3 regions of the Bradyrhizobium sp. Bra78 genome follow, and region 2 is predicted to be linked to each of the others. Evidence: predicted binding sites of a transcription regulator. Region 2 holds the regulator's gene; each other region holds the start of a gene.
What was found. The regulator PhoB, encoded in region 2, activates phosphate uptake and scavenging genes when phosphate is short. The targets are predictions, from matches to a motif close to TGTCATNNANCTGTCAT.

Region 1 (4,146 bases), on a different contig from region 2:
AAGGCCCTTCAGTTGCGGCAGGAATTCCGTGTCGACGAAGGTCGAGACGCGGGCGAGGCGCTGCGGGTCGGCGTTGAAGGACGGGTGGATGTCGAAGCCGGCGCGGCCGCCGCGGCAGGGCACGCCGCCATCGGCGAGCGCCGGGTTGGCGTAGGAGACATAGACCACGTGCGAGAGGTCGCCGCCGACCAGCGGCTTAAGCGCCTCGCGCAACTTGACGAAATTCTGCGGCAGCTCGCGCGCCAGCGCATCGCGGGAATCATCGACGTTCGCCATCACGCCGGAGCGGCGGAACAGGGCGCGCTCGGTCGCGGTGTCGACGATGACGTCGGCGACGAGGCCGGAGAAATAGACGTCGTTGGCGCCGACCGAGAGCAGCACGAGGTCGAGCGTGCGGTCGGGCTGGCGCTTCCTGGCGGCGGTGAGCGCTTCACGCAACTCGGCAACCTGCGCGTTCACGCTGGTGTTGCAGACGCCGGTCTTGCCGGGCGGACATTCGCGGGCGCGCTGCGAGCCGAGCAGTCCGTCGCCAATGCTGGCGCCGGTGCAAGCGAGCGGCAAAAAGGTCACCGCGACGTGGGTGTAGCGCACAGCGAGCGCCAGCGCGGTGCGGGCCTGGTAGCTGTAGAGCGAGCGGTGGCAGGGTGAGTTGAACCAGAGCGCGCCGTAGCGCTGCCAGTTGGCGAGCGAATCCGGCGCCTCGCAGGCGCGGCCGCCTTTGTAGCCGGCGCGGCTCGGTCGGTAGTACTGGCCGCCGGCGGCGGTGCCGAGATAGGAGCGGAAGCAGAAGCCTTCGTCGGACAGCGCCAGCGGCCGGTCCGGATTGCCTTCGCCCGAGGCGATGCTGTCCCCCAAGCCGGCCACGAAGATGTCGCGAACCTGGATCTCGGCCTGGACACGCTGGGTCGGATCGGAGCCGGAGGAGACGTCCACGCTCGCGACCGTCTGCTTGCCATAGCGGACCCGCAGATTGACCGGCTCGGCGCAGTCGAAAGTCGAGGTCTGCGGCCCGTCGCCGTCGTCGAACGACCAGGCGCAGGTAGCGCCGACCGGCACCGCGCCGGTGAGACGCACGGTGACGGGGTGATCGACCGGGGTGAGGTAGTTTTCCTTCACGTTGTCCCGGGTGCAGGGCTGGTTGACCCGGCCCTGGAGGTCGATGCAGAGGCGGTTGACCATGTTGCGGGCCCAGCCGCGACCCTCGCTCTGGAGTTCCAGCGATTGTTCGGCGGCGAGAATGCTGCGGTTGCCCGCATTCTCGACATGGAGCAGGAAATCACGCTCCTCGCGGAACAGCCGGAAGCGGTTGCGCACCTCCCAATTGATCTGCAGGGCGCCGGAGTCCTGCGCGGCGGCGCGCTCGGGCGGCAAGGCGGTCAGGATCCCGGCAAGCAGCAGGGCGCCTGCGGAGAGAGTGCGAAGGGATGCTCGGATCATGGCCCGCGTCTTCAACGGCAAAGTTGAGGCGGAAATAAGAGAGCATTGCTCCCCCGCCTGCAACCTTTGTCTGGACCGTCCGCGTCAGCGCTTGTTGGCCTGCCGCAGCAGCCGCTCGCGCTCCATGGGCGTCACCTGCTTGGGCAGGTTGGCCTGTGCGCAGGCCTCCGCCAGCCGCCGCCGCTCCTGCCAGGGCTCCACCACGTTCATCCAGAGCTCGCGCGCGCCCATGATGGAGATGGCGAGGCCGAACGGGATCACGAAATAGAGAATGCGGAACACCAGCAGCGTCGCCAGCAGCTGCTCGCGGCCGAATTCCGGCAGCGCCACCAGCATGGCGGCGTCGAACACGCCGATCGAGCCGGGGGCATGGCTGGCGAAGCCGAGCAGGGTCGCCAGGATAAACACCACGGCAAGCGACAGAAAATCGATCTGCGGACTGGCCGGCACCAGCAGATACATCGCCAGCGCGCAGAAGCCGAGATCGACCACGCCGATGAGGATCTGCACCAGCGTCAGCGGCGCCGAGGGCAGCACCACCTTCCAGCCCTTTTGGCCGAGCTCGCGCCGCTTCTCGCCCATGCAGAGCCAGACCAGATATGCGGCGATCGAGGCGAGGCCGCCGAGCGCGATCAGCCGATTGATCGATGACGGCAGCTGATCCATGTAGGACGCGGCGTCGGGATGGATCGCCATGCCGATCGAGAGCACGAAGATGTTACCGAGCCAGAAGGTCAGCCCCGACAGGAAGCAGATTTTCGCGACGTCGATCGCGTTCAGCCCGTAATCGGAATAGATCCGGAAGCGGATCGCGCCACCCGTGAACACCGTGGCGCCGATGTTGTGGCCGATCGAATAGGACGTGAAGCTGGAGAGCGCCGCGATGCGATAGGGCACGTGCTTCTTGCTGATCGTTCGCAGTGCAAAAAAATCGTAGAAGGTCAGCGTACAGAACGCGAAAAAGACGCAGATCGCCGCCAGCCCGATATTGCCGCGGGGAATCTCGGTCAACGCGGTCAGGATGACACCGGTATCGATGCCCTTGAGGGTCCGCACCAGCGTGGTGATCGCGAAGGCGATGATGAAGACGCTCGCGGCAATGCCGAGCCGTCGCCAGCCGATCCATCTCTTGAAGCCGCGTTTCAGCGCGGGCAGCAGTCCGTGCATTCGTCCTCCCGGCGGGGGGCAAAACCGACCGGGCCAGAGATTGGCCGGTCGGGTGCGATCACTGCCCGAAATGGGCTTCGATCGCTAGGCATGATGTAGCTCATTTAAGGCAAAAACAGTAACTTGTGCAGCCCTTGACAATGATAGGTTCTGCGCCGGACCGGCCACTTTTGTCATACGCGGTTCACATCGGGCGGGCGTTAAGCATATGAGTCGTGGGACCGGTTCGGCTCTCGCGTCCGTGTCTCGGCATGGTTTCAAATCCTGGCGCGGTCGGCATTGTTCCAGCTCAAGCGATGCGGGCTTTTTTGGAACGCCGATGCCGGGTGCCCGTTAGGCCACCATCAGCAATCGAACATGGCGGAATACGCGGCTTTTCTTGCAGGCCGCTGCGTCCGTGTTCCCGAAACCTCGAGAGGATCGGACCGATGGGACTGTTCACGAAAGACATCAAGACCATGAACGACCTGTTCGTGCACCAGCTTCAGGACATCTATTATGCCGAGCAGCAGCTCGCCAAGGCCCTGCCGAAAATGGCCGACAAGGCCACCGATCCGCAGCTGAAACAGGGCTTTTTGACGCACCTCGAAGAAACCAAGCAGCACGTCAAGCGGCTGGAGGAAGTGTTCAAGATGCACGGTGCTCAGGTGAAGGCGGTCGACTGCCCGGCGATCGACGGCATCATCGAGGAGGCCGACGAGACCGCCGGCGAGGTCGCGGACAAAGCGGTGCTCGACGCCGCCCTGATCAACGCAGCGCAGGCCGCCGAGCATTACGAGATCGCCCGCTATGGCAGCCTGATCGCCTGGGCCAAGCAGCTTGGCCGCAATGACTGCGCCAGCGTGCTCGCCAAGACGCTGGAGGAAGAGAAGGCGACCGACAAGAAGCTGACCACGCTCGCCGAGAGCAAGGTGAATCTCCGCGCGGCCAGCTAAGGTGAGGTAATCAAAAAAAGCGCCGCGCGGCCATCCGCGCGGCGCTTGCATGTGACGCATCCATCATTCGGTCATTGTCGAAACATGACGGCGGGATGGAAGCGTATGTTTCGCATGGGGCTGCAACCGAGTTGGCAGCATGCGAGCAAGCACCATCAAAAATGAATCCTTCGACGACGGAGCCGGCGCGCCGCGTGCCGGCTCGCGTCTTGCAACCTCCCTCACGCTCGCCGCGATGAGCCTCGGCTATGGCGTGGTGCAGCTCGACGTCACCATCGTCAACACCGCGCTCGGTGCGATGGGCAGGACGCTCGGCGGCGGCGTCGCCGAGCTGCAATGGGTGGTCAGCGCCTACACCATTGCATTTGCCGCGTTCATTCTGACGGCCGGCGCGCTCGGCGACCGGATCGGCGCCAAGCGCATCTTCATGGCGGGCTTCGCCATCTTCACCGCGGCCTCGCTCGCCTGCGCACTGGCGCCCAATGCGGCCGTGCTGATCGCAGCGCGGCTGGTCCAGGGCCTGGCGGCGGCGATCCTGGTGCCGAATTCTCTCGCGCTGCTCAGTCATGCCTATCCGGACGACCGCGAGCGCGGCCGTGCCGTGGCG
Region 2 (4,146 bases):
CGCGTCGGCGTCATCGGCGGCGTCATGCTGGCGCTCGGACGCGCGCTGGGCGAGACCATGGCGGTGACCTTCATCATCGGCAATTCGTTCCGCATCTCGGGGTCGATCTTCGCGCCGGGCACCACGATCTCGGCGGCGATCGCATCCGAATTCGCCGAAAGCGACGGTCTGCACCAGTCCGGCCTGATCCTGCTCGGCCTCTTGCTGTTCGTACTGACGTTCTTCGTGCTGGCCGCGGCGCGGCTGATGCTGATGCGGCTGGAAAAGAAGGCGGGGAACTAACGCGATGAACCCGATCTATGCACGTCGCCGCCGCAAGGACCTCATCATCCGCGGTCTTTGCTTCGCGGCTGCCGCCTTCGGCGTCACCTGGCTCGCGCTGATCCTGATCACGCTGCTGTACAACGGCCTTGCGGGCCTGAATGTTCAGCTGTTCACCGAGAACACGCCGCCGCCCGGATCCAACGAGGGCGGCCTGCTCAACGCCATCGTCGGTTCGCTGATGATGACCGTGATCGGCGTCGGTATCGGTGCGCCGCTCGGCATGTTCGCCGGCACCTATCTCGCCGAATACGGCCGCAACGACAAGCTGACGTCGGTGATCCGCTTCATCAACGACATCCTGCTCTCGGCGCCATCGATCATCATCGGCCTGTTCATCTATGGCGCCGTGGTGGTGCCGATGCGCGGGTTCTCGGCGGTCGCCGGCTGTCTCGCGCTCGCCGTCATCGTCATTCCGGTGGTGCTGCGCACGACCGAGGACATGCTGCTCTTGGTACCGAACGCGCTGCGCGAGGCGGCCTCGGCGCTCGGGCTGCCGCGCTCGCTGGTGATCAAGCGGATCGCCTACCGTTCGGCGCGCGCCGGCCTCATCACCGGCGTGCTGCTCGCCACCGCCCGCGTCGCCGGCGAGACCGCGCCGCTGCTGTTCACCGCGCTGTCGAACCAGTTCTTCAGCCTGGACCTGACCAAGACGATGGCCAACCTGCCGGTCACCATCAACAACTTCGTGCAGAGCCCCTACGCCTACTGGAAGCAGCTGGCATGGAGCGGGGCGCTGCTCATCACCCTGACCGTGCTTGCCCTGAACATTGGCGCGCGCATACTTGGCGCCGAGAGGACCGCAAAATGAGTGAACTTTCAGTATCGTCGATGAGCGCGGCCGGTGGCCTGCCCCAGACGGCAGCATTGCCCGAGGCTCCCCCCAAGGTGACGGTGCGCAACCTCAATTTCTATTACGGCGAGCACCACGCGCTGAAGAACATCAACCTGACGCTCGGCACCAACCGCGTCACGGCGTTCATCGGCCCGTCGGGCTGCGGCAAGTCGACCCTGCTGCGCATCTTCAACCGGATGTACGACCTCTATCCGGGCCAGCGCGCGACCGGTCAGGTGATGCTCGACCAGACCAACATCCTCGACGGCAAGCTCGACCTCAATCTGCTGCGCGCCCGCGTCGGCATGGTGTTCCAGAAGCCGACGCCGTTCCCGATGACGATCTACGAGAACATCGCTTTCGGCATCCGTCTTTACGAGAAAATCCCGAAGTCCGAGATGGACGGCCGGGTCGAGAAGGCGCTGCGCGGCGGCGCGCTCTGGAACGAGGTCAAGGACAAGCTCAACGCGTCGGGCCTGTCGCTGTCCGGCGGCCAGCAGCAGCGCCTCTGCATCGCCCGCACGGTCGCGGTGCGGCCCGAAGTGATCCTGTTCGACGAGCCCTGCTCGGCGCTCGATCCGATCTCGACCGCCAAGGTCGAGGAGCTGATCCAGGAGCTGTCCGAGAACTACACGATCGCGATCGTCACCCACAACATGCAGCAGGCGGCGCGCGTCTCCGACAAGACCGCCTTCATGTATCTCGGCGAGTTGATCGAGTTCGACGAGACCAGCAAGATATTCACGTCGCCGACCGATCGGCGCACGCAGGACTACATCACCGGCCGGTTCGGCTGAGGAGACAGGACATGGGTTCCGAACATACCGCAAAGGCCTTCGACACCGACCTCCAGGAGCTCACTCGCCTGGTCGCCGAGATGGGCGGAATCGCAGAGCGCATGATCGTCGATTCCGTCGATGCGCTGATCCGCCGCGACGTCGCGCTCGGCCAGCGCGTCGTCGCCATCGACGTCGAGCTCGACGCGCTCCAGAAGAAGATCGAGGAGCGCGCCGTCCTCACCATTGCGCGCCGCCAGCCAATGGCGGTCGATCTGCGCGAGATCGTCGGCGCCATGCGCGTCGCGACCGATCTGGAGCGTATCGGCGACCTCGCCAAGAACATGGGTAAGCGCGTCGCGGCGCTGGAAACGGATTTTCATCCGCTCAAGCTGTTCCGCGGCCTCGAGCACATGACCGACCTCGTGCAGCAGCAGGTCAAGTCGGTGCTGGACGCCTATGCCGCGCACGATCTGCCGGCGGCGATGGCGGTGTGGAAGGGCGACGAGGAAGTCGATGCCATCTGCACCTCGCTGTTCCGCGAGCTTCTCACCTACATGATGGAGGATCCGCGCAACATCTCGTTCTGCATCCATTTGATGTTCTGCGCCAAGAATATCGAGCGCATCGGCGACCACGCCACCAATATCGCCGAGACCGTGTTCTACATGATCGAGGGCCAGGCGATCACCGACAAGCGGCCGAAGGGCGACATGACGAACTTCGCCACGACGGTTCCGAATACCTGATCACGCAAGGAGCGACGACACCATGGGCGCACGCATTATGGTGGTTGAGGACGAGGAAGCTCTCACCGAGCTTCTTCGCTACAACCTCGAAGGCGACGGCTATGACGTCGAGACGGTGATGCGCGGCGACGACGCCGACACCCGGCTCAAGGAGCACATCCCCGATCTCATCGTGCTCGACTGGATGCTGCCGGGTCTGTCCGGCATCGAGCTGTGCCGACGGCTGCGCACCCGGCCCGAGACCAAGCAGCTCCCGATCATCATGCTCACCGCGCGCGGCGAGGAGAGCGAGCGGGTGCGGGGTCTTGCGACCGGCGCCGACGATTACATCGTCAAGCCGTTTTCGGTGCCGGAGCTGCTGGCGCGGGTGAAGGGCCTCTTGCGGCGCGCAAGCCCGGAGCGGCTCGCCACCGTGCTCGCCTATGGCGACATCGAGCTCGATCGCGACAAGCGCCGCGTGGCGCGCTCCGGCCGGCCGATCGATCTCGGCCCGACCGAATATCGCCTCCTGGAGTTCTTCCTGGAGCATCCGGGCCGGGTGTTCTCGCGCGAGCAGCTGCTCGACAGCGTCTGGGGCCGCGACATCTACATCGACGAGCGCACGGTCGACGTGCATATCGGCCGCCTGCGCAAGCTGCTCAATCTCGGCCGCGAGCAGGACCCGATCCGCACCGTCCGCGGCGCCGGCTATGCGCTGGACGACCGTTTCGCGAAGGCGGAGCAGGCGTAAGTTCAGCCGCGAACAGGCAAGTAAAAAGCGCGCCGGGCGGCGCGCATTTCCATTTTTCGATCGTTCCGGTCCCTACTGCGCAATTGCGCGCTAGCTAGTTAGGCCGGGACGATGTCGTTTGGAGCCGGGCTTCAGCGCGGCCCCGGCTTCGCCGGTGCGCGCCGGCGATCCGCCGCGGGCTGATACGCCACGCGCGAGTGCTGGGCGCAATAGGGCAGGCCGGAGAGGGCCTTGCCGCCGCAGAAGAAGAAGTCCGGGCTCGAGGGATCGCCGACCGGCCAGTGGCAGGTCGCCTCGTTCAGCTCCAGCAGCGACAGCCGCTGGCTCATCGGCACCACGTTGTCGTAGGTGACCGGCTCAGCCTCCACCTCGACCTCGAAGGCCTGCGCCAGCGCGGTGTTGCCGCGCGAGATCGGACGGGTCACCCGCATCATGTGCTGCGCGGGACGCGCCTTGCGCGGCCGGGGCGCTGCGGAAGATGGGCTCTTGGCGCGGCCCGACAGGCCGAGCCTGTGCACTTTGCCGATCACGGCATTGCGGGTCACATTGCCGAGCTCAGCCGCGATCTGGCTGGCCGAAAGTCCGGCCTCCCAGAGCTTTTTCAGCTGCTCGACGCGATCATCGGACCAGGTCAAAACCGTCATTGCACCCTTTCCCTCGCTGCGCGCCAGCCATCCTGGGGCCTCGCAGCGAATGCCTAAGCCTTAAAAACCCGTGCCGTCAGAATCCCTTAAG
Region 3 (4,146 bases), on a different contig from region 2:
CAAAGCCCTCGGCAAGAGACGGATCGAGCAGGCGATGGGTGTAGTCGAAGGTTGGCCCGAGGATCTGGCCGCCGGGAATGTCCTTGAAGGTCGAGGACACCCGCCGCTGCACCCGCATCGCGCTGCTATCGACCGGCTCGCTCGCGCCGAAACGCGGCAGCGTGGCGCGGAAGGCACGGACCAGGAAGATCGCCTCGATCAGGTCGCCGCGCGCCTGCTTGATCGCCAGCGCCGCGAGCTCGCGATCATAGAGCGAGCCTTCGCTCATGACGCGATCCACGGCGAGGCCGAGCTGTTCCGAGATCTGGTCGAGCGTAAGTTCCGGAACCCCCTGGTCGCCTCGACGCGCGTTGGCGAGCAGGCGATGGGCATTCTCGATGGCGCGTTCGCCGCCTTTGACTGCGACATACATGCGACTAGCTTCCCTTGTTCACGACGCGCGTGGTGCGCGGGATCGCAACCACGGCGTCATCGGCGACCAGCACCAGATCGATGCCGCGCGGAAACAGTGCCTCGTTCACACGCAAGCGCTCGAACAGGTCGAAAGGCTTGATCGACGCATGAAGCGTGGCGACACCATCGATGCCCGGGCCGCGCAGCTCGAAACCGCGGCCCGCGTCGAGGCTATCGACCTGGAGGATCAGCGTGGTCGAGCGGTCGGGATATTCGTTCGTGCCGAGCGCGAAGCGCTCCAGCGCCGGCAGCGACCCGCCGTCACTGATCAGCGCGAATGCGGCGATCGAGGAATCCTGCACCACCGGCGCGCCGGTATGAAACTTCAACCATTTCACGACATCGGAAGCTTCCGTCATCCGCGCGTCGAGCCAGAGCGGCGTGTCATGGTCGAACAGCGTCAGCGCGATCGCGGCCGTGCCGCGCATCATCGTATGAGCCGTTCCGGCCGTCGGCACGATGCGCTGGACCGAGCCCGGCCGCGCCATCGCGTCCATGACCGAACGAAAGGTCGATTGCGCCGACAGCACCTTGTCGGCGAAACCCGGGGGCAGTTCCGCAATCGTGGTCATGATCTCACCCCTCACCGCGCACCATGGTGTAGAAATCAACCTTCGTCGCAGCGGTCTCGGCCGCCGCCTGTCTGCGCCTGACCATAAGCTGCTCACGCAACGGCGCGATAATTTCGCGCTCCACCGCTGCGCCGAAATCGCTGGACTGCACCAGCGCATCGCACAGCGCGATCAGCCGCGCCTTATCGCCGTCGCGCCCGAGCGTGTAACCGAAGCCGACCTCGCCGCTCGCGAGCCGCACCGCGGCGCGCGAGACCGTGGCTTCGCCGAGATTGAACGGCGCGCCGTCGCCGCCGACCCGGCCGCGCAGCATGACGAGGCCGTTTTCCGGTGCGCGCAGATCCTGATGGGCCGGCAGGGCGAGAGCGCGGAGGCGGGCGGCGATCTCGCCCGCCTCCGCGTGCGCCAGCACGGCCATCGCGGCCTTGCGCTGGGCTTGCTGATTGTTGTGCTGGGTCACCAAATCCACCGAATGTTTCTGCAGAACTTGCCGAATCCAAGTTGTCTATGATACTAGACAACTTGATACGAGAGCGCCATGACTGTTTCGTGACAAAGATGTGATTTCTGGAGTAGCTTGCCGGCAATATGAGCATGCAGGACACAGCCTCTTCGGGCGTCGCGCTGTGGCGCCTCGTTGCCGACGGCATCGAGCGCGGCATCGCCGACGGCCGCTTTGCGACCGGCGACAAGCTGCCGGGCGAGATGGAGATTGCCGAAACCTATCGCGTGAACCGCCACACCGTGCGGCGGGCGCTGGCGGCGCTTGCCGAACGCGGCATCGTGCGCGCCGAGCGCGGCAGCGGAACCTATGTCGAGGCGCAGAAGCTCGCCTATCCGCTGCGCTCGCGGACCCGCTTCTCCGAGATCGTCGGCGCCGAGGGCCGCGAACCGCACGGCCGCCTGATCGAAGCGTCCGATGATGTCGCAACCCGCGAGGTCGCGCGTGAGCTTGGCTTGAAAGTCGGTGCGCCGCTGGTGCGGATCGAGGCGATCCGCCTCGCCGACCGGACGCCGATCTGTGTCTCCACGACGTGGCTGTCGGCCGAGCTGTTCCCGAATGCGGGAGTCGTATTCGCGGCGACGCGCTCCATGACCAAGCTGCTCGAGCATTACGGCGTCCGCGACTACCGCCGCGGCGCGACCCGCATCACCGCCGGCATCGTCGATGCGACGGACGCCGCACGGCTTGATCTGCCGCTCGGACGGCCGATCCTGGTGGTCGACGCGACCGACCACGATCTCGACGACAAGCCGCTGGTGACGAAGCATTCGCGGTTTGCGGCGGAGCGGGTGGAGTTTCTGGTGGAGTCGTAGGCTCTTCCCCTCTCTCCGCGAAACCGGAATCGTAGGGCGGGCAAAGGCGCATTGATGATCAGGCCACCGCCCGCCGCCCGATGATGGCAAAACGCAGCTTGCTCGAGATGAAATCGATCGCGGCGACTGCGACAAGGATCATCAGGATCAGGAACGACACCTTCTGCCACTCCAGCACGCGAATCTGTTCGGCGAGCTGGAGGCCGATGCCGCCGGCGCCGACGATGCCGATGATGGTGGCCGAGCGCGTGTTGGATTCGATGAAATAGAGCACCTGGCCGGCGATCACGGGCAGGACCTGCGGCAGCAGCCCGAAGCGGATCTCGTGCAGCGCGCTGCCGCCGGAGGCGCGGATGCCTTCGACCTGCTTCTGGTCAGCGCCCTCGATCGCCTCGGAGAACAGCTTGCCGAAGGCGCCGAAATCCGACACGGCGATGGCGAGCACGCCGGCGAACGGGCCGAGCCCGACGACGTTGATCCACACCAGCGCCCAGATCAGCGTGTCGACGCCGCGGATCGAATCGAGGAAACGGCGGATCGGAAAGCGCAGGATTTTCGACGGAACCACGTTGCGCGCGGCAAACAGGCTGACCGGAAGCGCGAACAGCGCAGCCAGCGTGGTGCCGAGCAGCGCAATCGAGAGCGTCTCGCCCATCGCCTTCAGATATAGCGGCAGCGACGAGCCGGGATCGGGCGGGATCATCATCATGCTGATCCAGCCGAGCTGGCTGAGGCCGTTGAAGAGCCGCGACGGAGAGAAATCGAGGTCGACGAGGCCATAGACGAAAATCGCGAACGCCGCGACGATCATCGTCGGCGTCGCGAGCCGCGCCGCGGCCGGCCGCCCGAACACATCGGGATAGCGCGCGCGCATCTGCGCGGCATCGACTTCGGGCCGCTTGCTCACGTCCGCGCCTCCTTGCCGAACAGTCGGCCGCGCACCCAGCCGGTCGTGATGTCGATCAGGAAGACCGTGACGATGATCGTCACGAGAATGGCACTGACATCGGAGTAGTAGAACTTGCGGATCGCGACGATGAGCTCCTGTCCGATGCCGCCGGCACCGACGAAACCCATCACCGAGGCCTCGCGCACATTGATCTCGAAACGCAACAGCGCGTAGCTCGCGTAGCCGGCCGAGACCTGGGGCAGGATCGCAAAGCGCATGCAGGACAGCCAGCTCGCGCCAGTCGATCGGATGCCTTCGACCGGCTTCATGTCGGCATTCTCGACGATCTCGGAAAACAGCTTTCCGAGCGCGCCTGTGGAGTGGATCGCAATCGCGAGCACGCCAGCCATCGGGCCGAGACCAAAGGCGATCACGAAGATCAGCGCGAATACGATGCCCGGCACGGTACGGGCGAACTCGAGCAGCCGCCGCACCACGAAGCGCAGCCAGGGTCCCGGCGAAGTATTCTCGGCCGCGAAGAAATTGAGCGCGAACGCGAACACCGCTCCGATCAGCGTGCCGACATAGCTGATCAGCAGGGTCTCGGCGAGCAGCTTCAGCCAATTGCGCCACCCCCAGAACCACTCGCCAAAATTGGTCCAGACCCGCTGGCCGTTGTCGAGCGTGAGAATACGGTCGAAATAGCTGATGAAATTGCCGAAATAGGTGAAGAAGGTGCGCAGGTTAACTTCGGCGCCGATCGAGGCCACGATCAGCGCAGCAACAAACAGCCCTGCACCTGCCATAAGCCGCAGGCGCTTGCGGGCAACCGCCTTGCGGTAGGCCACATTCAGCACCGCGAGCTGCTGTTCGGGGAGAATCGAAACGGCGAGCGTCATGTGTCGGGCGGTCCAT

Region 1: the regulator PhoB is predicted to act here: its motif matches at 2,776-2,792, upstream of OC450_RS17140 (YbhN family protein).
Region 3: the regulator PhoB is predicted to act here: its motif matches at 1,564-1,580, upstream of phnF (phosphonate metabolism transcriptional regulator PhnF).

What each region holds. Positions count from the first base shown of each region.
Region 1 is NZ_JALJRE010000007.1:25,882-30,027, reverse strand. Features, by position in the region: gene OC450_RS17145 (hypothetical protein) at 1-1,437, opposite strand, end outside; gene OC450_RS17140 (YbhN family protein) at 1,522-2,604, opposite strand; gene OC450_RS17135 (ferritin-like domain-containing protein) at 3,033-3,539, shown strand; gene OC450_RS17130 (MFS transporter) at 3,679-4,146, shown strand, end outside.
Region 2 is NZ_JALJRE010000024.1:26,265-30,410, forward strand. Features, by position in the region: gene pstC (phosphate ABC transporter permease subunit PstC) at 1-282, shown strand, start outside; gene pstA (phosphate ABC transporter permease PstA) at 287-1,132, shown strand; gene pstB (phosphate ABC transporter ATP-binding protein PstB) at 1,129-1,953, shown strand; gene phoU (phosphate signaling complex protein PhoU) at 1,965-2,681, shown strand; gene phoB (phosphate regulon transcriptional regulator PhoB) at 2,704-3,411, shown strand; gene OC450_RS33570 (GcrA family cell cycle regulator) at 3,543-4,055, opposite strand.
Region 3 is NZ_JALJRE010000011.1:113,286-117,431, reverse strand. Features, by position in the region: gene OC450_RS23765 (carbon-phosphorus lyase complex subunit PhnI) at 1-412, opposite strand, end outside; gene phnH (phosphonate C-P lyase system protein PhnH) at 417-1,025, opposite strand; gene phnG (phosphonate C-P lyase system protein PhnG) at 1,030-1,494, opposite strand; gene phnF (phosphonate metabolism transcriptional regulator PhnF) at 1,614-2,342, shown strand; gene phnE (phosphonate ABC transporter, permease protein PhnE) at 2,401-3,216, opposite strand; gene phnE (phosphonate ABC transporter, permease protein PhnE) at 3,246-4,130, opposite strand.